DNA from 3 places in the Kribbella amoyensis genome. Region 2 is predicted to be linked to each of the others. Evidence: riboswitches for the same ligand, from Rfam matches in the RefSeq annotation. Region 2 holds a riboswitch; each other region holds the start of a gene.
The links. A riboswitch is a leader RNA that binds a small molecule or an ion and turns the genes downstream of it on or off. The one in region 2 is predicted to bind cobalamin.
Positions count from the first base shown of each region.

Region 1: it holds a riboswitch for cobalamin, as region 2 does, so the genes downstream of both, metE (5-methyltetrahydropteroyltriglutamate--homocysteine S-methyltransferase) here and FB561_RS11215 (ABC transporter substrate-binding protein) in region 2, are expected to answer to the same signal.
Region 3: it holds a riboswitch for cobalamin, as region 2 does, so the genes downstream of both, FB561_RS24330 (putative cobaltochelatase) here and FB561_RS11215 (ABC transporter substrate-binding protein) in region 2, are expected to answer to the same signal.

Region 1 is NZ_VIVK01000005.1:17,890-25,360, forward strand. Features, by position in the region: gene FB561_RS37505 (LacI family DNA-binding transcriptional regulator) at 1-527, opposite strand, end outside; gene FB561_RS37510 (aldo/keto reductase) at 630-1,643, opposite strand; gene FB561_RS37515 (iron-siderophore ABC transporter substrate-binding protein) at 1,730-2,704, opposite strand; gene FB561_RS37520 (penicillin-binding protein) at 2,778-5,051, shown strand; cobalamin riboswitch at 5,100-5,328, shown strand; partial or broken gene metE (5-methyltetrahydropteroyltriglutamate--homocysteine S-methyltransferase) at 5,457-7,471, shown strand, end outside.
Region 2 is NZ_VIVK01000001.1:2,343,652-2,351,122, reverse strand. Features, by position in the region: gene FB561_RS11225 (FecCD family ABC transporter permease) at 1-20, opposite strand, end outside; gene FB561_RS11220 (FecCD family ABC transporter permease) at 17-1,045, opposite strand; gene FB561_RS11215 (ABC transporter substrate-binding protein) at 1,042-2,067, opposite strand; cobalamin riboswitch at 2,097-2,287, opposite strand; gene FB561_RS11210 (hypothetical protein) at 2,335-3,309, opposite strand; gene FB561_RS11205 (MFS transporter) at 3,422-4,732, opposite strand; gene FB561_RS11200 (sterol carrier family protein) at 4,823-5,158, opposite strand; gene FB561_RS11195 (hypothetical protein) at 5,246-5,863, shown strand; gene FB561_RS11190 (alpha/beta hydrolase) at 5,871-7,415, opposite strand; gene FB561_RS11185 (PSP1 domain-containing protein) at 7,415-7,471, opposite strand, start outside.
Region 3 is NZ_VIVK01000001.1:5,197,840-5,205,310, forward strand. Features, by position in the region: gene cobN (cobaltochelatase subunit CobN) at 1-1,684, shown strand, start outside; gene surE (5'/3'-nucleotidase SurE) at 1,743-2,510, shown strand; cobalamin riboswitch at 2,580-2,706, shown strand; gene FB561_RS24330 (putative cobaltochelatase) at 2,778-4,814, shown strand; gene cobO (cob(I)yrinic acid a,c-diamide adenosyltransferase) at 4,814-5,428, shown strand; gene FB561_RS24340 (cobyrinic acid a,c-diamide synthase CobB) at 5,425-6,780, shown strand; gene bluB (5,6-dimethylbenzimidazole synthase) at 6,777-7,471, shown strand, end outside.

The sequences.
Region 1 (7,471 bases), on a different contig from region 2:
GTCGCGTCGGCCAGCAGACCCCGGGCGCGCATGTTGTCGTCGTACTCGCCGTCGATCACGATCGGGACCGCGAACGCGGACAGGTCGACGCCACCGGTCTCCTCCGACAACGGGGTGAAGGAGAGGATGGCGTCGACGCTCTCCGGGTGCAACAGCGTCCTGATCCGGGCGGCCCTGGCGGTGGCGTCACCCTCCAGGCTGACCACGTCGAGCAGGTACCCGGCCTCGTGCGCGGCGGCGGCCGCGCCCTTCAGCATCCGGACCGGCATCGCGGCCGTCGACTCCGGCAGGACGACGACGATCCGGTGCGCGCGACGGGTCCGCATCGCCCGGGCGGCGAGGTTCGGCCGGTAGTCCAGCTGCTCCATCGCGGCCGCGACCTTGGCCGAGGTCTCGGCGCTCACGGCCTCCTTGCGCAGGTACCGCGACACCGTCTGGTGGGAGACCCCGGCCAGCCGGGCCACCTCGTACATGGTCGCGGGCCGCCGCCGCTCCGGCGCCGCGCCGGCTCTGCTGTCCTGCGTCATCGGCGATCCTTCCCGGCGGCTCCCGCCGAACCGCCGATCCAGGTCCCACGATCTCACGCCCGGCCGGCGTCGCCGCGGTTCGGTCGCCCGGCGGTGGACGGCTCAGTGCCGGTCGGGCGAATCGGCCAGCAGCTCGTCGATCTGCTCCCTGATTGCTGTCGGCAACGGTCCGAACGCGACGGCCTCGGCGTGCTCCACCGCCTGGGCCGCGGTGCGCGCCCCGGGCAACGGGATGATCGCCGGGTCGAGCGCCCAGACGTAGCCGAGCGCGCCCTGGGTCAAGGTCCGGCCGCCGGTCCCGAGCAGGTCGCGGACCGCGTCGAGCCGCTGGAGCCACTCCCCCATCGCATCGTCGTCGAAGTACGTCCACCACGGGGTGTCGCGCCGGACGTCGTCGAGGGCGGGCCGGTTCGCCAGCGTGTATTTGCCGGTGAGCAGACCCATCGCGAGCGGGCTCCGGGCCAGGACGGCGAAGTTGTGCTGATGGGCCGCGGTGAGGACCTCCGGCTGGTGACCGAACACGTTGATCTGTGTCTGCACGGTCACGGCATGCGGCGACTGGGCGAAGCTCGCCATCACCTCGGGCACGTCCGCACTCGTCCCGAACGCCTTGACCTTGCCCTCGGCAACCAGCTCGGTCAGCGTCGCGACCACCTCGTCGGCCACGGCCCCGGTACTCACGCCGCCGTGCAACTGGTACACGTCGATCGCGTCCGTCCCCAGCCGCCGCAGGCTCGCCTCGCAAGCGGACCGGATCGCCGGCGGGGAGACGTCCTCCCCGGCCCCGGTCCGCGTGGTCTCGTCGAACTGGAGCGCGAACTTCGTCGCCACGATGACATCGTCCCGCGCCCCGGCCGGCAACTGGCCGAGCGCTTTGCCGAGGACGCGCTCGCTGTGACCGGTGCCGTAGACGTCGGCGGTGTCGAACAACCGGATCCCGCCGTCGACGGCGGCGTGGATCATCCGGATGCTCTCCGCGTCGTCCACCTCGCCCCAGCCGGCCGGGCGGCCGTCGAACCGGAACGGGCCGCCGATCGCCCAGCAGCCGATGCCAAGCGGGCTCGTGGTCCGATCCCCGACGGCCCGGTCCGCGACCCGTTCTGCGTTGGTGCTCATGGTGCTACTCCCTTGTCCCGAAGGCGTGTAGCACCGAGCCTGCAATCTGGAGTGGACTCCAGGTCAAGCCCTCTGGCGCGGACCGACTACGAAGCCGGCTGCAGCGCCTTGGCGAAGAGCGGGACGACGACCTTGAGGGCGTACCCGACGGACAGGACCGAGTCGGTCGCGAAGGCCGAACTGATCGTCTTGTCGGTGAAGACCACCGCGCGGCCCGCCTTGACCGAGGGGATCGCGCGGTACAGCGGGTCGGCGCCGATCTGCCCGGCGTCGACGCCGATCGGGGTGACGACGGTGAGGTCCGCGTCCAGCAGCTGCAGGTTCTCCCGCGAGACGGGCACGGAGAACTTCTCGGTCTTCCGCGCGTCGATCTCCGGGTTGTTCTTGAACCCGAGCCGCTGGACGAACTCGACCCGCCCGGTCCCGGACACGTAGGCGCCGTAGCCCGCCGAGGTCCGGGCGCCCAGCGTGATCGTCTTCCCGGCGAACTCGGGGTGCTCGCTCGCCGCCTGCTCGAAGCTCTTGGTGGCCGCGTCGATCACCTCGCGTCCCTTGGCGGACCGGCCCAGCGCCGCCGCGATCAGCTCGGTCTGCTGCTTCCAGGACAGCTTGTACTGCTCGGCGCCGGCCGGGACGCCCACCGTCGGCGCGATCGCGGCGAGGGTGTCGTACCGGGCCTGGTCGCCGCTGGACTTCACGTCGAGGATCAGGTCCGGCTTCAGCGCCGCGATCTTCTCGTACTCGGGCTCGAGCGTGCCGATCAGCTGCGGCGCCTGCTGGTACATCCCCTTCGCCCAGACACCGACCCCTTCACCGCCGAAGGCGAGCCAGTCGCTCGCGCCGACCGGCTGGACCCCGAGCGCCAGCGCCGTCTCCGCGTCGCCCCAGCCGAGGGCGACCACCCGCTTCGGCTCGGAAGGGACCTTCACCTCGCCGAACTTCGTGGCCACGCGGGCGAACGGCTCGTCCGCGCTCGCCTCCTCCGGGCCGGTCCCGCACCCCGCGAACGTCGTCGCGAGGGCGAGCAGGGCAGCCGCAACTCCGATGCGTCGAGCGATCATGGCGGTTAGGTTAACCTAACCTAATTTGCGGCGAGTCCTGACCCGCCTCCACCTCCTCCGTTAGCCTTGTGGTATGCGCACAGCCGAAAGGGGTGTCCGCAGTCGCGCTCGGTCGCTGGTCGTGTTCCTCGGCGTGAGCGTGCTGGCTGGTGCGCTGGCCGCGGGGCTGGCGATTCCGTTCGCGGGGTTCGCCGGGTTCGCCACCCAGAAGGCGGCCGTCTCGATGCAGAACCTGCCGCAGGACCTGGAGACCGCTCCACTCGCCGTCCGCAGCAAGATGCTGGCCGCCGACGGGACCTGGATCGCCACCCTCTACGAACAGAACCGGGTCCCGGTGCCGCTGGACCAGATCAGCCCGATCATGCGGCGCGCGATCGTCGCGATCGAGGACTCACGCTTCTACGAGCACGGCGCCCTGGACGCCCAGGGCACGCTGCGCGCGCTGATCCGGAACCGGAGCGAGGGCTCGGTCCAGCAGGGCGGCTCCAGCATCACCCAGCAGTACGTGAAGATGAGCCTGATCGAGAAGGCCGACACCGCCGAGCAACGCAAAGCGGCCACCGCCGTCACCTACGAGCGCAAGCTCACCGAGCTGCGGTACGCGGTCGCCATCGAGAAGCAGTTCAGCAAGGACCAGATCCTGGAGAAGTACCTGAACCTGGCCAACTTCGGCGACGGCGCGTTCGGCGTCCAGACGGCCGCGCAGCACTACTTCGGCGTCTCGGCCGCCAAGCTCACCCTGCCCCAGGCCGCGATGCTGGCCGGCCTGGTGAAGAACCCGACCGGGTACGACCCGACGAACAACCTGAAGCGGGCCAAGGACCGCCGGGACCTGGTCATCGCCCGGATGCGCGAGCTGAACCTGATCACTGCCAAGCAGGCCGCGGACGCCAGGAAGGCGCCGGTGATCGACTTCAAGAAGATCCGCAAGGTCCCGAACGGCTGCGCCAACTCGCGGTACCCGTTCTACTGCGAGTACGCGGTGGCCAAGTTGCTGGACAACCCGGCCCTCGGCAGTACCCCGAAGGAGCGCGAGCACTACCTGAAGACCGGCGGGCTGACCATCCGGACCTCGCTCGACCCGCGGATCCAGGCGGCCGCGCAGGCGTCGATCAAGGAGCACGCCAAGGTCTCGGACACCGCGATCGCGGCCATCACCGTGGTCGAGCCAGGCAGCGGCCTGGTCAAGGGGATGGTGCAGAGCAAGCCGTACGGCAAGGGCCGCAACCACACGTACTACAACCTGAACGTGGAGAAGTCGTACCCCGGCGGGTACGGCGGGTTCCAGAACGGCTCCACCATGAAGGCGTTCACGATCGCGGCCGCGATCCAGCAGGGGCTGCCGCTGACGTACCGGATCAACTCGCCCGCGCAGATCGACCTGAGTGGACGCCGGTTCAAGACCTGCTCCGGCTCCACCCGGGACCCGAACTACCGCCCGCGGAACTCCACCCGCAGCGGCAACCTGACGATGATCGAAGCCGCGAAGGCCTCGACCAACACGTACTTCCTGCAACTGTCCCAGCGCACCGGGCTGTGCTCGATCGCCACGATCGCGGCGAACCTCGGCATGTACAACGCGCAGACCCAGGAACCGCTCGACCAGGTGGTCTCGATGACGCTCGGCGTCGGGTACGTGACTCCGTTGATGCTCTCGAACGCGTACGCGACCTTCGCGGCCCGCGGCAAGTACTGCCGGCCGACCGTGGTCACGTCGGTGCAGGACAAGTCCGGCAAGCCCGTCCAGACGCCCGGGATCGGTTGCCGGCAGGTCCTCACTCCCGCCGTCGCCGACGGCGTCAACCGCGTCCTCAGCGCCGTGATGGAACCGGGCGGTACCGGCGGCCGGCTGAACTTCGGCAACTGGGACCTGGCCGGCAAGACCGGCACCATCCAGGACAACCTGGCCGTCTGGTACGCCGGCTACACCCCGAACCTGGCCGCGGCCGCCGTCGTCGCCGACGCCACCCTGCCGTACACGAACCTGATGTACGGCCACACCCTCGACGGCCAGGACATCTCCGACCCGACCGGGTCCGGGACCGCGGGCCCGCTCTGGCAGACCGCGATGGAGAAGGCCCTGCAGGGGATGCCGCTGCGCCGCTTCGTCCCGCCGAACAGCAAGATCACCGGCGGCGACGGCAAGTCCCTGCCCCCGGTCAGCGGGATGAGCCCCGGCGAGGCGACGGACACGCTGAGCCGAGCCGGGTACCAGGTCGTCCTGTCCGGCGACCGGGTGAACTCCCCGGAGGCCGAGGGCACCGTCGCCTACACCGATCCGCGAACCGGCGACCGCCCGCCCCCGGGGTCCCAGGTGACGCTGTTCCTCTCCAACGGGCAGAACTGATCGCTGCCGAGGTGAGACGGCCGACACACCGGGTCGACGGGACGCGCTAAGGTCGGTGCCGCCGATGGTTCGTGTCGGCCGCGCAGAGGCGCGGCGAGGCACGAGGCAACAGGGAACCTGGCGCGAATCCGGGACTGCCCCGCAGCGGTGAACGGGAACGACCGCCGTCAGAAGCACTGGGCCGCAAGGCCTGGGAAGCGACGGCCAGTAGGCCAGCCGACCGAATCCGGTCGGCCCGCCCGTGAGTCCGAACACCTGCCTTCGGTCCGCACACCACCCGGTGTGCGGTGAGGTCGAGGGTCTCGTGGGAGGACCTGCCTGCAGCGGCTGCCGTGCGTCGGCGTGCCGCCTGGTCGCCGTCCCGCGAGCCCAGCGCCTCGTCACCGCGCTCGCGAGGAGAGAGACGTGAACACATCCATCGGTCCGATCGGGACCACCGTGCTGGGCTACCCGCGGATCGGGCCCCGGCGAGAACTCAAGCACGCCGTCGAGCAGTACTGGGCCGGCGCGATCGACGCCACCGAACTCGAGCGCCGCACGGCCGGGCAACGAGCCGCCACGCTCACCGACCTGGCCGGCCGCGGCTTGGACGTCGTTCCTGGCAACACGTTCTCGTACTACGACCAGGTACTCGACCTGGCCCATCTGGTCGACGCCGTACCGCACCGCTTCCGCGAACTCGGGTTGTCGCGGCTCGACACGTACTTCGCGATGGCCCGTGGTACCGGCGACGTGGCTCCGCTGGAACTGACGAAGTGGTTCGACACGAACTACCACTACCTGGTCCCCGAACTCGACGGCGCGACCAGCTTCCGGCTCGCCGGGGACAAGCCGCTGGCCGAGCTCGCCGAGGCGGCCGCGCTCGGGGTACGGACCCGGCCTGTCCTGGTCGGCCCGGTGACGTTCCTGCTGTTGTCGAAGGCGTCGGCGGATGCGGCCCCCGGCTTCGCCCCGCTCGATCTGCTCGACCCGCTGCTCGACGTGTACGCGGAACTGCTCGAGCGACTCGACGCGGCCGGCGCCGAGTGGGTCCAGCTCGACGAACCGGCGTTCGTGGCTGACCGGACCCCGGCCGAGTTGGACGTCTTGCGGTCCGCGTACGACCGGCTGTCCGCGCTCCCCCGGCGCCCGAAGCTGCTGGTGGCGTCGTACTTCGGCGACCTGGGCGACGCACTCCCCCGGCTGGCGGCCACCGCGGTGGAGGGGATCGCCGTCGACCTGGTGTCCGCGCCCGGGACCGTCGAACGGATCGCGGCGCTGCCCGAGTTCCAGCGCAAGACGGTGGTCGCGGGAGTGGTGGACGGGCGCAACGTTTGGCGGACCGACCTCGGGGCCGCCCTGTCACGGTGCGCGGTGCTGCTCGGATCGGTTGGTCAGCTGGTGGTTTCGACGTCCTGCTCGCTGCTCCACGTCCCGTACGACGTGGCCGTGGAGACCGACGTCGATCCCCAGGTCCGCGACCGGCTGAGCTTCGCCGCGCAGAAGGTCGACGAGGTGGTACTCCTCGGCCGGGCGCTCCACGACGACCGCGGCGTCCTGAGCTCGGCCGTTGGACGTGAGCCGGGAGATACCGAGATCCAGGCGCGAGTGGCCGCGATCCGGCCCGAGGACCGGCGTCGCGCCCCGTACGCCGAACGCGCCGCCGCGCAACGGGAGGCCCTCCGGCTGCCCGCGGTTCCGACCACGACGATCGGCTCCTTCCCGCAGACGGCCGACGTCCGCCGAGCGCGGGCCGAGTTCCAGGCGGGCCGGATCGACCAGTCGACGTACGACGAGCGGATGCGCGCCGAGATCGCCCGGGTGGTGCTGGTCCAGACCGAGCTGGGGCTCGACGTCCTGGTCCACGGCGAGCCGGAACGCAACGACATGGTGCAGTACTTCGCCGAGCAGCTCGACGGGTTCGCGACCACCCGGCTCGGCTGGGTCCAGTCGTACGGGACCCGCTGTGTCCGGCCGCCGATCCTGCACGGCGACGTGGCCCGGACCGGCCCGATGACGGTCGGCTGGACGTCGTACGCGCAGTCGCTCACCGATCGGCCGGTGAAGGGCATGCTGACCGGCCCGGTGACGATCCTGGCCTGGTCCTTCGTCCGCGACGACCAGCCGCTCGCGGTCACCGCGGACCAGGTCGCCCTCGCGCTCCGGGACGAGATCGGGGACCTGGTCGACGCCGGCACCGGCATCATCCAGGTCGACGAGCCCGCGTTGCGCGAACTGCTGCCGCTCCGCGAGGCCGAGCACAAGGAGTACCTGGACTGGGCGGTCGGCGCGTTCCGGTTGGCCACCGCCGGTGCGCCCGCGCGAGTCCAGGTGCACACGCATCTGTGCTACTCCGAGTTCGGCGCGGTGATCGCCGGGATCGACGGCCTCGACGCGGACGTGACCACGATCGAGGCGGCCCGGTCGCGGATGGAGGTCCT
Region 2 (7,471 bases):
ACGGCCCAGCGCGTACTCACAGCTCGGCCAGCTTCCGGCGACGGACCAGCGCGATGAACAAGGGCGCACCGAACAACGCGGTGACGATGCCGACCTGGAGTTCGGCCGGGCGGACGACGAGCCGGCCGGCCACATCGGCGAGCAGGAGCACCGTCGGCGCGAGGACCACCGACCAGGGCAGGATCCAGCGGTAGTCGGGACCCACGATAGTCCGCGCGACGTGGGGTACCGCGAGACCGACGAAGCCGATCGGGCCCGCCATCGCGGTCGCCGTCCCGGCCAGCAGGACGACCGCCAGGCCGGCCAGGATCCGGACCACGGTGACCCTGGTACCGAGGGCGGTCGCGAGGTCCTCGCCGAGGGCCAGCTGGTTGAGCGAGCGACCGAGGGCCAGCGCGAGAACGATGCCGACGGCAATGAACGGGACCGCCTGGGCGACGATCCCGCCGGTCGCCAGGGTGAGGGACCCGACCACCCAGAAGCGGAACTCGTTCAGCGTGGACAGGTCCAGCAAGGTCGCCGCGGACGTCACCGAGCCGAGCAGCGCCGATAACGCCGCACCGGCCAGCGCCAGCTTGACCGGGGTCGCGCCGCCCCGCCCGACCGACCCGACCAGGTGCACGACGACCGTCGCGACCAGTGCACCGCCCATGGCGAACCAGACGTACCCGGTCAGGCTGTGGATGCCGAGCAGCCCGATCGCCCCGACCACGGCCAGCGCCGCGCCCGCGTTGACGCCGAGCAGGCCGGGATCGGCCAGCGGGTTGCGGGTGACGCCCTGCATCAAGGCGCCGGCCAGACCCAACGCGGCGCCCGCGAGCAACCCGGTCGCGGTGCGCGGGAGGCGGAGGTACCGGATCACGCGGTCGGTGTCCGATCCGGCGAACTCGGCGGCCGCGGCGTACACGTCGCGGGGCCCGAACCACTGCGCCCCGGCCAGGAGCGAGAGGAGTACCGCGGCCAGCAGGACGGTGACCGCCGCGGCCAGTCCCGCCGCGCGCGGACCGCTGTGGTGCAGCAGTCCGCGGCGACGCGACAGCGTCACTTGACGCGATCCGGGTGGATGATCTTCGCGATCAGCTCTGTCGAGTGGGCGCCGCGGACACCGGCCGAGTGGTGTGCGAACAACCACGGCACGACGTGCTTGTTCTGCACGGCCTTGAGGTTCGCGAAGGCGGGATTGGCGAGGAGCTTGTCCACATCGGGCCGGGTCCGGTCCTCGGTCAGCGTCGCGTCGCAGCAGCCGCTGATCAGGACGTAGTCGGGATCGCGCTTGATGAACTCCTCGGCGCTGATCTTCACGTTCCGCTTGGCGGTGAGATCCGCGAACGCGTTCACGCCGCCGGCCTGGCGGATCAGTACCGTGCCGAAGTCGGGACCGCCCGACACGGTCAGCCCACCGCCCTCGAGGCCGGGTCGCACGATCGCCACCGTCGGCCGGTCCGCGCCCTTCACCTTCGCCTCGACGGCGGCGATCCGGCGCTGCTGGTCGGCGATCACCTGCTCCGCCTTGTCCCCCGCGCCGAACAGCTTGCCGAGGTCGCGCAGATCGGCGTACACGTTGTCCATCGACACGCTCGCCGGGTCGATCGCCTCGTCGCCCTTGCCGTCCGCCGTCGGGCAGAGCGGGCTGAAGATCCAGGTCCGGACCCCGAGGTCGGTCAGGCTCTTGCGGCTGCCGAAGCTCCCGTCCGTCCCGGCCGCGCTGAACACGTCGTTGAACCCGGACAGCACGAAGTCGGGGTTGTGGCTGAGCAGTTCCTCGCGACTCGGCAGGTTCTTGTAGTACTTGCGGTCGCGCTGCGCGTCGGCGTACTCCGGGAGCACCTCGGAGTCCAGGAACGCCGTACCGACCAGGCGATCGGACAGGCCGAGCGCGTGCGCCATCTCGATCGCCGGCTGGTACGCCGCGAAAACCCGCTCGGGCGGGCCGTCGACGGACACGTCCAGGCCGCAGTTCCGCACGGTGACGGCATCGGTGCTCGGACCGGCCTCGGCGGCGCCGCCGCAGGCCGTGAGCAGGGACAGGGCGACGGCAGCAGCAACTGCCTTACGTACAACGGCCATGGCGGACCGCTCCTCCAGCACCTCGTGGATGGGTCTGACACGCCGTGGCCGGTCTCCTGGCTGACGGGACACCACATCCACCGCACTGACCTTCCCAGTCCTCACGGACCAGTGGTCTCACCCTTACGAGGCGAACGCGCGGCGGAACTCCCGATCACAGTGGCGAGGGCCGCGCCGGTACTTCACCGGCTTCCCGAACACCACGGCGCGAGTACCGTAACCCAACCTGCGATCAAGTCGCACGAGCAGGTCCCACTTCGAGGGGGTTCAGCGGGTGTAGAGCGGGGACATCGCGAGGGCGAAGGCGACCATGTCGTCGGTCTTCGGCCGGCCGGTCGGAACCAGGTCGACGATCTTGTCGGTCCCCACGCGGATGGTCCCGCGGCCAGTCGCGGTGTCGACGTACCCCTCGTCGCCGAGCGGTACGGGCTGAGAGGTCGGCGCCTTGCGGATCGACGCCATCGCCGCTTGCGCATCCGGCACCCGGCGCACCGTCGAGTACAGGACCGCGTCGGCGTTGATCCACCCGCAGACCGTGTCCCCGGTCGCCGTCTGCCCGTCGCGCCGCGCCATCGCCTCCGCGCCCATCACCTTGGCCGCTGCCGAGGTACCGCGCTCGCAGTCCGGGCGCGTGATCAGCGGGGACGCCTCGGGCAATCCGGGTGCTTGCCGGGCCGCCTCCAGGCCGAGCGCGACGTACTTCGCGGAGGTGGCGGGTGGGCCTTCCACCTTGATCATCCTGGTGCCGAGCAGGAAGACGACGAAGCGGCTGGTCCCGAATCCGCCCTGGCCGACGGAGACGAGCTTGGACGGTTCGCCCCTCGTCGCGTCGTACGCCTTCTTCGCGGCGGCGAGCTCGCCCTTCGTCGCGGTGAGCACGGAGGTACCGACCTTGAGGACCGGGCCAGTCGGGCTGGTGCTGAGCGCGAGCTGGCAGAGGTCGTAGCTGGGCAACCCGATCTCCGCCGGAACCGCCTTCGGCTGAATCGTCACGACGGGCGCTGCGAGTGTGGCCTGGACGAAGGTCTGGTCCATCCGCACGCAAAGGGTGTCGGCGACCTTCGCGGTCGGTGGGGTGCCCGGCGTTTCTGTCGGGGTCGCTGAGGGGGACTCGGTCGGCGTGGTGCTGACGGAGACCAGCGGAGGTACGTCGGGCGCGCTCTCGTTCCCACCGCCACCACACCCAGCCAGCGCGGCGAGGGCGAGCACGGTGGACGAGGCGGCTACGGGACGGATTCGCATGGTGCACCGACTGTACCCAGGTGGCGGGTGGAGCAGAGGAGTACCCAGCACGCGCGGCTCCTCTGTCGCCGTGCTCACCCTGAGAGGCGGTAGTCGCGCCAACCGTCCGCAGCTACGGCGCCGTGCCCTCCCCAACGGCAGCCGTGGACCTCAGTTCCCGCTCGCGCACCGCGTGCTCGTCGGTTCTTGCGTCGTAGCGCCAGAAGTCCTTCAGCCATACCGCCGTCGCCAGCACGCCCGCGACGCACAACACGCCGCCGCTCACGATGGACGTCCGCACGCTCGTCAGGTCCGCCACCAACCCCGATCTCGACTGCCCGCCCAGCGGCCCCAGCGAGTACGACAGCATCTCGATTCCCGCCAGTCGGCCGCGCATCTCGTCCGGGATCGTCTGGTTCCAGATCACCGCGCGGAACAGTCCCGAGATCATGTCCGCTCCACCCGCGACCGCGAAGAAGGCGATCGCGAACCAGATGTTCGGCGCCAGTCCCGCGATCCCGACCGACGCGCCCCAGGTGATCGTCGCGAGCACCACAGCGCGGCCGTGGTGATGGACCCGGCTCGCCCAACCGCTCGTCAGCGTCGCCAGCATCGCGCCGATCGCCTCCGCGCTGTACAGCAACCCCAGGAGCTTCGGTTCCTTCAGCACCTCGGTCGCGAACGCCGGGAAGAGGACGATCGGCATCGCCAGGAACATCCCGACCATGTCCACCGCGTAGGTTCCCAGCAGGTCCCGCCGGCGGAAGGCGTACCGGACTCCGTCGCCGATCGCTCGCAGGCTCGGTGGGGTGCTGTGCTCGTTCGACTTGTACGAGCCGAGACGTACGTACAGCAGCGTCGCGATCGCCAGGCCGGCCAGTTCCACCGCGAACGCCCAGGTCACGCCCGCCGTGCCGACCAGCAACCCGCCGAGCGCCGGACCGGCGAGCTGGCCGACCTGGAGCGTCAGGGAGTTGAGCGTCACGGCCGCCGGCATCTGCTCGTGCCGGACGACCCTCGGGAACAGGGCTTCGCGGCTCGGGCGCTGCAGGGACGAGGCGATCGCGTTCAGGGCGCCGCAGACGTAGATCAGCCAGACACGGGGATCGTCGAGCAGCGTGTTGGCCAGCAGGAGTGCGCAGATGAGCACTTGGGCCGCGCCGGTGCCGATCAGCATCTTGCGGCGGTCCATGTGGTCCGCGAGGGCGCCGCCGTACAGGCCGAAGACGACCAGCGGGGCGATCGTGACCAGGCCCATCGCGCCGACGGCGAAGTTGGAGCCGGTGAGTTGGTACAGCTGGTACGGCAGCGCCACGTAGCCGACCATGCCGCCGAGGAAGAAGACCGAGCCGGCGACCACCAGGATGCGGAAGTCCCGGGATCCACGCCAGGGAGTCAGGTCGACCCGGAGCCTGGCCAGCCGGGAGCGGAAACTGGTTGCCACCGGCCCATGGTGACATGGGCGACTCGCCTCGACGAACCTGTTTTACGTCCGGACCGACGCGCTCTCCCGAGGGTGCCGAGGTCCGCTGGGTCAGGGCGTCAGCAGGGGTAGCAGCGGTCCCAGATCGGTCCGCTCCCCGCTCGCCCGGACCTTGCCGGTCTCGCGGGCACCCGGCCAGTCGATCCGGCCCAGCGCGAGGGCGATCCAGAGCTCGGCCGGGAGTTCGACGACCGCCCCCGGAGTACCGCGGGTGTGCCGTGGTCCCTCGATGCACTGCACCGCGCCGTACGGCGGGACGCGCACCTCGACCGCGTGCCCGGGGGCCTTGGCCACCAGGAGTTTCAGCAGGTGTTTCACCAGCAGTTTCAGGTCGGACCGCTCCGCTTCACCCGCGTCGTACCGGCGCAACGCCTCTTCGAACTCCACGACGGGCCAGCGTACGCCGGGTTTCGTGGTCGGCCCCTTCTTGGTCGATAATCAGGGCTGCGGCCGAGAACGGAAGCGGAGGTCCGGATGCTCACGCCCAGGCACCAGGCGCTGGTGGCGACGCTGGCGGGAATGACCGTCGGCGTGGCCGTTTTCGGCTCGGTGCTCGCGATCAACGCGATGAACTCGGACAGCACGACCGTGGTCACCAGCCCGGGCCCGTCGCCGACGCCGACCGTGTCCGGAGGCCTCGACCCGAACTCGCTCCAGTTCGCCGCACAGACGTTCGGCTCCGAGCGATCGCCGATCAGCGCGGACGTCCCGGTCGGGTGGAAGAGCAGCCAGGGCGGCACCCGCCCGCGGTACCTCGACCCCACCGGCGTCTGGCAGGTGCGCTTCGACGCCCGCGGCAGCAAGCAGCAGCCGGACGAGCTGGCCGCGAACAGGGCCAAGAGCATCGACGAGCGCGATCTCAAGGTGATCAGCAACGAGAACGGCACGCTGGTCTACACCTACGTCGACCAGACCCGCGGTCCCCGGATGGGCCTGTCCCGCTGGCTCCCGAGCGAGGACGGCGAGCGCACACTGATCGAGATCACCGTCGGCGGCCGCCCGCAGGACGAGGCCGCCCTGCGCAGCGTGCTCGAACGAGCCACCGAGACCCTGCAACTCCCCGACCCGAACGGCGACAAGCGGCCCAACTAGCGGGCCCTCAGCACTTCAGGTCGGCGGCGGGTGGGGTGCCCTGGAGGAGGTAGGTCTCGACCGCGCGGTCGACGCAGTCGTTGCCCTCGTTGTACCCGGTGTGCCCGTCGCCGTCCCGGCTGATCAGGACGCCGCTCTCGAGCTGCTTGGCCAGCCCGACGGCCCACTCGTACGGCGTGGCCGGGTCGCGGGTGGTACCGATCACGACGATCGGCTTCGCGCCGGCCGCCTTGATCGGGTGCGGCTTGTCCTCCGGCTTGACCGGCCAGTTCGCGCAGGCCAGCGAGCCCCACAGCAGGTACGACCCGAACCGTGGGGACGCCGCCTTGAACTTCGCCTCGTCCGCCTTCGCCTCCGCGACCGAGGCGATGTCCTGCCGGTCCAGACAGTTGACCGCGTAGATCACCTCGTTGGAGTTGCTGCTGTACCCGTTCGGGGTGCGGTCCGCGTACTCGTCGGCCAGCGCGAGCAGCCGCGCGCCCTTGCCCTCGGACGCCTGCGCGATCGCTTCCTCGAGCCGCGGCCAGAAGTCCTTCTGGTACAGCGGGTAGATCACCCCGAGGACGGCCAGTCCCTGGGTCACCTTGCGATCGCCGCTGCCCTCCAGCGGATTCGCGTCGGTGTCCGCGATGACCTTGTCGACCTTGGCGAGCACCTCCTGCTTCGTACTGCCGAGCTCGCAGGACCGCTGCGCGCACTCCTCGGCGAACGCGTCCAGCGCCGTGTCGAACCCCTTCGCCTGGGCGATGTTGTTCTCCTCGGCCGACTTCGCCGGATCCACGGCACCGTCGAGCACCAGCCGGCCGACGTTCTTCGGGAACAGCTCGGCGTACGTCGCGCCCAGGTACGTGCCGTACGACATGCCGAGGTAGTACAGCTCGGAGTCGCCGACCATGCCGCGGAGTACGTCGATGTCGCGGGCCGCGTCCTTGGTCGAGACGTGCGGCAGGAGCTTGCCGGAGCGCTGCTGACAGCCGTCGGCCAGGGTCTTGGCCTGCTGGTTCAGCTCGGTGATCTCGGCCTCGTCGTCCGGGCTGCCGTCGGCCGCGATGAACTTGTCCAGCTGGGCCGTGTCGAGACAGCGGACCGGGGTCGACTGGCCGACACCGCGCGGGTCCCAGCCGATCACGTCGAACTTGCGCAGCAGCGGCGCCCCTAGCACGAACGCGGCGGCCGCGGCGAACTCGACGCCGGAACCGCCCGGGCCGCCCGGGTTGATGAACAGCGTGCCGACCTTGGCCGACTGGTCGCGCGCGGGGACCTTGCGGACGCTCAGCTCGATCGTGTCACCGGTGGGCTTGCTGTAGTCGAGCGGCACGCTGACGGTGGCGCACTGCTGACCGCGGCCGCAGCGCTCCCAGTTCGGCTGCTGCTGGTAGAACTTCTCCAGCCCTGCCGGGATCGGGCCGGTCGGGCTCTTCGACGGGTTCCCGGCGCCCGGCACGGAGCCGTCGGGCTCGGCGTCCTGCGCCCGCGTCGCCACGCCGCAACTGCTCACCACCACCGCGAGAGCGCTCAGTACCGCCATCAGTGCTGTCGTCCTGCGCGTCATCACCGCGAACTGTCTCCCGTGTCGTCCGGTCCGGAGTCGGTCGTCTCCCGCCCACT
Region 3 (7,471 bases), 2.9 Mb from region 2:
TGGCGGTCCGGCCGGCGAGGCACGGGTGAACCTCGTGCTCGCGGTCCTGCGCGCTGCCCAGATGTGGGGCGGTACGGCGGGCGCGGTGCCGGGGTTGCGCAAGGCGCTCGGTGAGACCTTCGGTGTGGACGATGCGGCGATGCTCGCGGATCCGGGCAAGCCGGTCCCGGAGCTGGCCGACCTCGCGACACTGGCGGACCTGCCCGCGGTCAGCGGTGCGGACGGGGTGGACCTGCTCGAGGCGGTCTCCCGCAAGCTGGTCCTCGGGATGGAGACGCTGAGCTGGGACGCGGCCAAGGTGCCGGTGGTGATCGCCGAGGTGCTCGGCCGCGACTCCGCCGCCGTGGCCGCCTCGCTGACCTTCGCCGCGACCGAGGTGGTGCCGCGGCTGGGCCGGACCGGCGACGAGCTGACGAACGTGCTGCGCGCCCTGGACGGCCGGTTCGTCGAGGCGGGTCCGTCGGGCTCGCCGACCCGCGGCCTGGTGAACGTGCTGCCGACCGGCCGGAACTTCTACGCCGTCGACCCGAAGGCGATCCCGAGCCGCAACGCCTGGGACGTCGGGGTCGCGCTGGCCGACTCGCTGCTGACCCGGCACCGCGCCGAGACGGGGGAGTGGCCGCGCTCGGTCGGCCTGACGGTCTGGGGGACGTCGGCGATGCGGACCCAGGGCGACGACCTGGCCGAGGTGCTCTGGCTGCTCGGTTGCCGGCCGGTCTGGGACGAGGCGTCCCGCCGGGTGACCGGGTTCGAGCCGGTCCCGGTCGCCGAGCTGGGCCGGCCGCGGATCGACGTCACGATCCGGATCTCCGGGTTCTTCCGGGACGCGTTCCCCCACGTGGTGGCGCTGCTGGACGAGGCGGTCCGGACCGTCGCCGGCCTGGACGAGCCGGCCGAGGACAACTACCTGCGTGCCCACGTCCTCGATGACGTTGCGTCTGGCAACGATCTGCGGGCGTCGACGGCCCGGGTCTTCGGGTCCAAGCCCGGCTCGTACGGCGCCGGCCTGCTGCCGTTGGTCGACGCGCGGAACTGGCGGACCGACGCCGAGCTGGCCGAGGTGTACGCGGTCTGGGGCGGGTACGCGTACGGCCAGGGCCTGGACGGGGCCGAGGCGCGTGGGTCGATGGAGCGCGCGTACGCCCGGATCCAGGTGGCCGCGAAGAACGCCGACACCCGCGAGCACGACATCATGGACTCGGACGACTACTTCCAGTACCACGGCGGCATGGTGGCGATGGTGCGGCACCTGACCGGCGCCAACCCGAAGGCGTACATCGGCGACTCGGCGGTGCCCGCGCAGGTGAAGACCCGGTCGCTGGAGGAGGAGACCAAGCGGGTCTTCCGGGCCCGGGTGGTGAATCCGCGCTGGATGGCGGCGATGCAGCGGCACGGGTACAAGGGCGCCTTCGAGATGGCGGCCACGGTCGACTACCTCTTCGGGTACGACGCGACCGCGGGGGTGGTGGACGACTGGATGTACGAGACGCTCACCACCGAGTACGTCGCGAACCATGAGGTGGCGGAGTTCTTCCGCAAGTCCAACCCGTGGGCCCGGCACGGGATCGCGGAGCGGCTGCTCGAAGCGGCCCAGCGCGGACTGTGGTCCGAGCCGTCCGCCGAAGCCCTGGAGACCCTGCGGGCCGCCGTGCTCGAGACCGAGGGTGACATCGAGGACCGCTGACTCCTGCTCGACGTCCGGTGTTCAGGCCGGGCCCGACGCGGTGTGATTGGGTGGAGTCATGGCTGCCGAGCGACTCCGGGTCCTGATCACCAACGACGACGGGTACCAGGCGCGCGGGATCCGCGCCCTCGCGGCAGCCGTCGCCGCCCAGGGTCACGACGTGGTCGTGGTCGCGCCGCTGGACGACCAGAGCGGCGTCGGGTCCGCCCGGGCCGGGATGGTCGGGCGGCCGATCGAGTCGGCGTCCGAGGAGGCCGGTGGCATCACCTTCACGGGGATCGCCGGCACGCCCGCGCTCGCGGTGACGCTGGCCGCCGTCGGCGCGTTCGGGGCCGCGCCGGACGTGGTCGTCTCCGGGATCAACCACGGCCACAACATCGGCGTACCGATCCTGCACTCCGGGACCGTCGCGGCCGCGCTCACCGCCGCGACCCAGGGGATGTCGGCGCTCGCAGTGAGTATCGACTCCGAGACCCCGCAGTACCTGGAGACCGCCGGCGCGGTCGCGGCCGAGGCGCTCGACTGGCTCGTCGGCGAACCGGCCGGCACGGTCCTCACGCTGAACGTCCCGGATCGCCCGGTGGCCGAGCTGGAGGGGATCCGGCGCGCCCACCTGACGCCGATCGAACGGTCCCGCATCGCCGGGACCGTCGCCGAGACCGGCGAGCCGATGATCGTGCTGGAGGACCCGGAGGCCGCGCCCGACCCGGCCACCGACGAGGCCCTGCTGGCCAAGGGCTACGTCACCGTCACGCCCATCGTCGGGGTGCGCGAGACCGACGTCGCGGTTCCCACCGACCGGTGGACCGAAGCGCTCCAGTCCTGAGGCTCCGCGGCCGGTAGGTGGTGATCGTCGCCACCCGACCGGAGTGCTGCCCGGGGCGTCGCCGTGTGCCATGATCTGGCGGACGGCAGTGGAGGAACACCGGTGACCGGCTGAGGCCGGGAGTCCGGGGCGGTCCCGCCACTGTGACCGGGTGATTCCCGGAAGCCAGGACATCTGCCGCCGTCCGCCCGGGAGCGTTGGCGTGCCCGGGTGTGCCGAGTGCCGTTGCGGGCGTGGACACCCGCTGGACGAAGGGAATCGCCGCTGATGCGGTCTGCTCCGACCACTGCCCGTCCTTCGCTGGGCTTCCCGTTCACCGCCGTCGTCGGGATGGACGACCTGCAGCTCGCGCTGGTGCTGGCCGCGATCTCACCGGCCATCGGCGGCGTGCTGATCCGCGGCGAGAAGGGGACGGCCAAGTCGACGGCCGTCCGCGCCCTGACCGAGATCCTGCCCCCGGTCGACGTGGTCACCGGCTGCCGGTTCTCCTGCGACCCGGGCGACCCCGATCCCGACTGCCCCGACGGTCCCCATGACGCCGCTGCCGCTGCGGTGCGACCCGCGCGGCTGGTGGAACTGCCGGTGGGCGCGACCGAGGACCGGGTACTCGGCTCGCTGCACCTGGAACGCGCGCTGGCCGAGGGCATCACGGCGTACGAGCCGGGGTTGCTCGCCGCCGCGCATCGCGGGCTGCTGTACGTGGACGAGGTCAACCTGCTGCACGACCACCTGGTCGACGTCCTGCTGGACGCGGCCGCGATGGGCCGGGCGACCGTCGAGCGGGACGGGGTGTCGGTGACGCACCCGGCGCGGTTCGTCCTGGTCGGGACGATGAACCCGGAGGAGGGCGAGCTCCGGCCACAGCTGCTCGACCGGTTCGGCCTGACCGTGGACGTGGTCGCGAGCCGGGATCCCGCGGTCCGGGTCGAGGTGATGCGGGCACGGCTGGCGTACGAGGCCGACGCGGCGAGCTTCGTCGGCCGGTACGACGCCGCGCAGCGCGAACTCGCCGAGCGCATCGTCAAGGCGCGGAGCCTGCTGGCGGACGTGATCCTGACCGACCCGGCGCTGCGGCAGATCGCCGAGATCTGCGCCGCCTTCGACGTGGACGGGATGCGGGCGGACCTGGTCACCGCGCGGACCGCGGTCGCACACGCGGCCTGGTCGGGGCGGACCGTGGTGGAGGTGGAGGACGTCCGGGCCGCGGCGAAGCTCGCCCTGCCGCACCGGCGGCGGCGCAACCCGTTCGACGCGCCCGGGCTGGACGAGGAGCAGCTCGAGCAGGCGATCAACGACAGCATGCCGCAAGACCCGGACGACGATCCCGACGGTGGTCCCGACGGCGGTCCCGGGGGTGGCGGGCCTGAGGGTGGTCCGGATGATGGCGGGCCGGATCGTGATGGGTCGGACCGCGACTCCGCGTCCTCCGGCGCCGACGACGCGAACAACGCCGAGCAAGCTGGCGCGGCGCCGGCCGGGCAGGTCGCGGCCAGTTCCGAGCCGTACAAGGCGCGCCTGCTCAGCATCCAGTCGGCCGGGACCGGGGTCGCCGGCCGCCGGTCGCGCGCGATCACCGAGGTGGGCCGCGTCGTCGGCGACCGCGTCCGGGTCGGGCGTGAGTCCGGCCGCCCGCATCTGCTGGCGACCCTGCGCAACGCGGCGCCGCACCAGCGCACCCGCGGCCGGACCGGTCCGGGTCTCGCCGTGCGGCCGGCCGACGTCCGGATGACGGTCCGCGAAGGCCGCGAGGGCAACCTGGTCCTCTTCTGCGTCGACGCGTCCGGCTCGATGGGGACGAAGAAGCGGATGGGCGAGGTGAAGACGGCGATCGTCTCGCTCCTGCTGGACGCGTACCAGCGCCGCGACACGGTCGGCCTGGTCACCTTCGCCCGCACCACGGCCACGGTCGCGCTGCCGCCGACCGGCAGTGTCGAGACCGCGGTTCGCCGGCTCGAATCCCTGCCGACCGGCGGGCGGACCCCACTGGCCGAAGGTCTGCTGCAAGCGGCCGACGTCCTGCGAATCGCCGCGATCCGCGATCCGCGCCGCCGGCCGATGCTCGTCCTCGTCACCGACGGCCGGGCGACCCAAGGTGAGAACGCCTTCGCCCGGGCTCGTCAGGCCGCCGGGTGGATCGCGGCGCAGGGGATCGCCACGATCGTCGTGGACTGTGAGTCACGGCGTGGCGTCCGGCTCGGGCTGGCGGCAGAACTGGCCGGCGACCTCGGCGCGGAGTACCTGGATCTGGGCGAGGTCGCGGCGGGTCACCTGGTCCGCGCGGTGACGGAACGGCGGGCCGCCTGATGCCGCAAGGACAGCCGACCGAGGTACCGAAGGACGGTCTGACCACCCGGCAGCGGCGGAACCGGCCGTTGCTGATGGTGCACACCGGGGAGATGAAGGGGAAGTCGACCGCCGCCTTCGGGATGGCGTTGCGCGGCTGGAACCAGGGCTGGAACATCGGCGTGTTCCAGTTCGTCAAGAGCGCGAAGTGGCGGGTCGGCGAGGAGAGCGCGTTCAAGGCGCTCGGGCAGTTGCACGAGGCAACGGGTCAGGGTGGTCCGGTCGAGTGGCACAAGATGGGCGAGGGCTGGAGCTGGTCGCGCAAGAGCGGCACCGAGGAGGACCACGCCGCCGCCGCGCTGGAGGGCTGGCGGGAGATCCAGCGCCGGATCGCGGCCGAGGCGCACGACCTGTACGTGCTGGACGAGTTCACCTATCCGATGAAGTGGGGCTGGGTCGACGTCGACGAGGTGGTCGCGACGCTGACGGACCGGCCGGGCCACCAGTACGTGGTGATCACCGGCCGGAACGCCGATCCACGGTTGCTCGCCGCGGCCGATCTGGTCACCGAGATGACCAAGGTGAAGCATCCGATGGACGCGGGGCAGAAGGGCCAGAAGGGGATCGAGTGGTGATCCCGCGGATCGTCGTGGCCGCACCCGCCTCGGGGGCCGGCAAGACGACGGTCGCGGTCGGGCTGATGGCGGCCCTGCGGAAGGCCGGGCACACCGTGGCCGGGTTCAAGGTCGGCCCGGACTACATCGATCCCGGCTTCCACGCCGTCGCGACCGGGCGCCCCGGCCGCAACCTCGACGCGATGCTGTCCGGCGAGGAACGCGTCGCACCGTTGTTCACCCACGGCGCGGCGGGGGCGGACATCGCCGTGGTCGAGGGCGTGATGGGCCTGTACGACGGCGCCCTCGGGACCGACGGGTTCTCCTCCACGGCCCATGTCGCGAAGTTGCTCCGGGCCCCTGTCGTCCTGGTGGTCGACGCCTCGGCGGCCGGTCGCAGTGTGGGTGCCGTGGTCCAGGGATTCGTTGCCTTCGACACCGAGGTACGGATCGTCGGGGTGATCCTGAACAAGGTCGGCTCCGACCGGCACGAGGCCGAGGTCCGGGCCGGGGTCGCCCCGACCGGTGTCCCGGTGCTCGGCGTTCTCCGCCGCGATACCAGGCTGACCGTCCCGAGCCGTCACCTCGGCCTGGTTCCCGCCGACGAGCAGAGGAGTCAGGCGGACACCGCGGTCGAGGCGGCGGCCGAGCTGGTTCGCGCGGGTGTCGACCTCGAGGCATTCGTCGCTGCGGCGAGCGCGGCCGTGCCCTTGGAGACGGACGTGTGGGACCCGGCCGATGAGGTCGCCCCGGCCGAGGCGGGCAGGCCGGTGATCGCGATGGCGGGCGGGCCGGTCTTCTCCTTCCGGTACACCGAGACGGCCGAGCTGCTGACCGCGGCCGGTGCCGAGGTGGTCACGTTCGACCCGTTGCACGACCAGTTGCCCGAGGCAACCGCCGCGCTGTACCTCGGGGGCGGCTTCCCGGAGATGCACGCCGAGGCGCTCTCCGCGAACGTCGCCCTGCGGGACCAGGTGGCCGGTGCCGTCGCGGGCGGTCTGCCCGTGATCGCCGAGTGCGCCGGACTGCTCTACCTGTGCCGTGAGCTGGACGGGCACCCGATGACCGGCGTCCTGCCTGCCGTGGCGCGGATGACGAGCAAGCTGACGCTGGGATACCGGACCGCCATCGCCGCGAGGACGACGGCGTTCTTCGACGAGGGACGGCGCGTCCGTGGACACGAGTTCCACCGCACCGAGGTCGTCGCGGACGACGGCGACTCACCCGCTTGGTACCTCCCGGGCGGCAGCACCGAAGGAATCACCCGGCCGACCGTGCACGCGTCGTACCTGCATCTGCATTGGACGGCGACACCGGACGTCCCCGCTCGTCTTGTAGCGGCAGCGCGGATCCACGCGGGGCTGGAGAAGTGAGCCTGGTCCTGGGGATCGGCCTGCGCGCCGGGACGTCGTACCGCGAGCTTCGCGACCTCGTCCACGATGCCGTGGGCGCGTCCGCGGTGAGCCAGGTGATCACGGTCGAAGGCAGAGAGACCGAGCCGGGTCTGCAGCGCCTCGTGGCGTCGCTGGGTGCGCAACTGTTCACGGCGACTGCGGCGGACCTTGCTGCCCAGCAGGTCCCCACACCGAGCGAGTCGGTGGACCGCTTGACCGGTACTGCGAGCGTCGCCGAGGCCGCGGTCCTCCTGAGCGGTGCGGAGCTTGTCGTGCCGAAGCGCCGGTCCGCCCGAGCAACGGTCGCGGTCGGACGACTCCCGGACGACGTACCGCGGGTCGCGCCCGGCTACCCGCCGCGGGATCGGGACGTGGTGCACCGGGTGATCGCGGAACGCCGTGACGTACGCCGTGGCTTCCTGGACCGGCCGATCGACGACGACGTCCTCACCCGGGTCCTGGAGTCCGCGCACCGTGCACCCAGTGTCGGGCTGAGTCAGCCGTGGGACTTCCTGCTCATCCGGGACGAGGCGACCCGGCGGAAGGTGCACGACCTGGCCGTGGCTCAGCGGGACGCGTTCGCGGCGTCCTTGCCGGCCGATCGTCGGTCCGCGTTCGACGGGCTGAAGATCGAGGCCATCCTCGACACCCCGCTCAACATCGCCGTCAC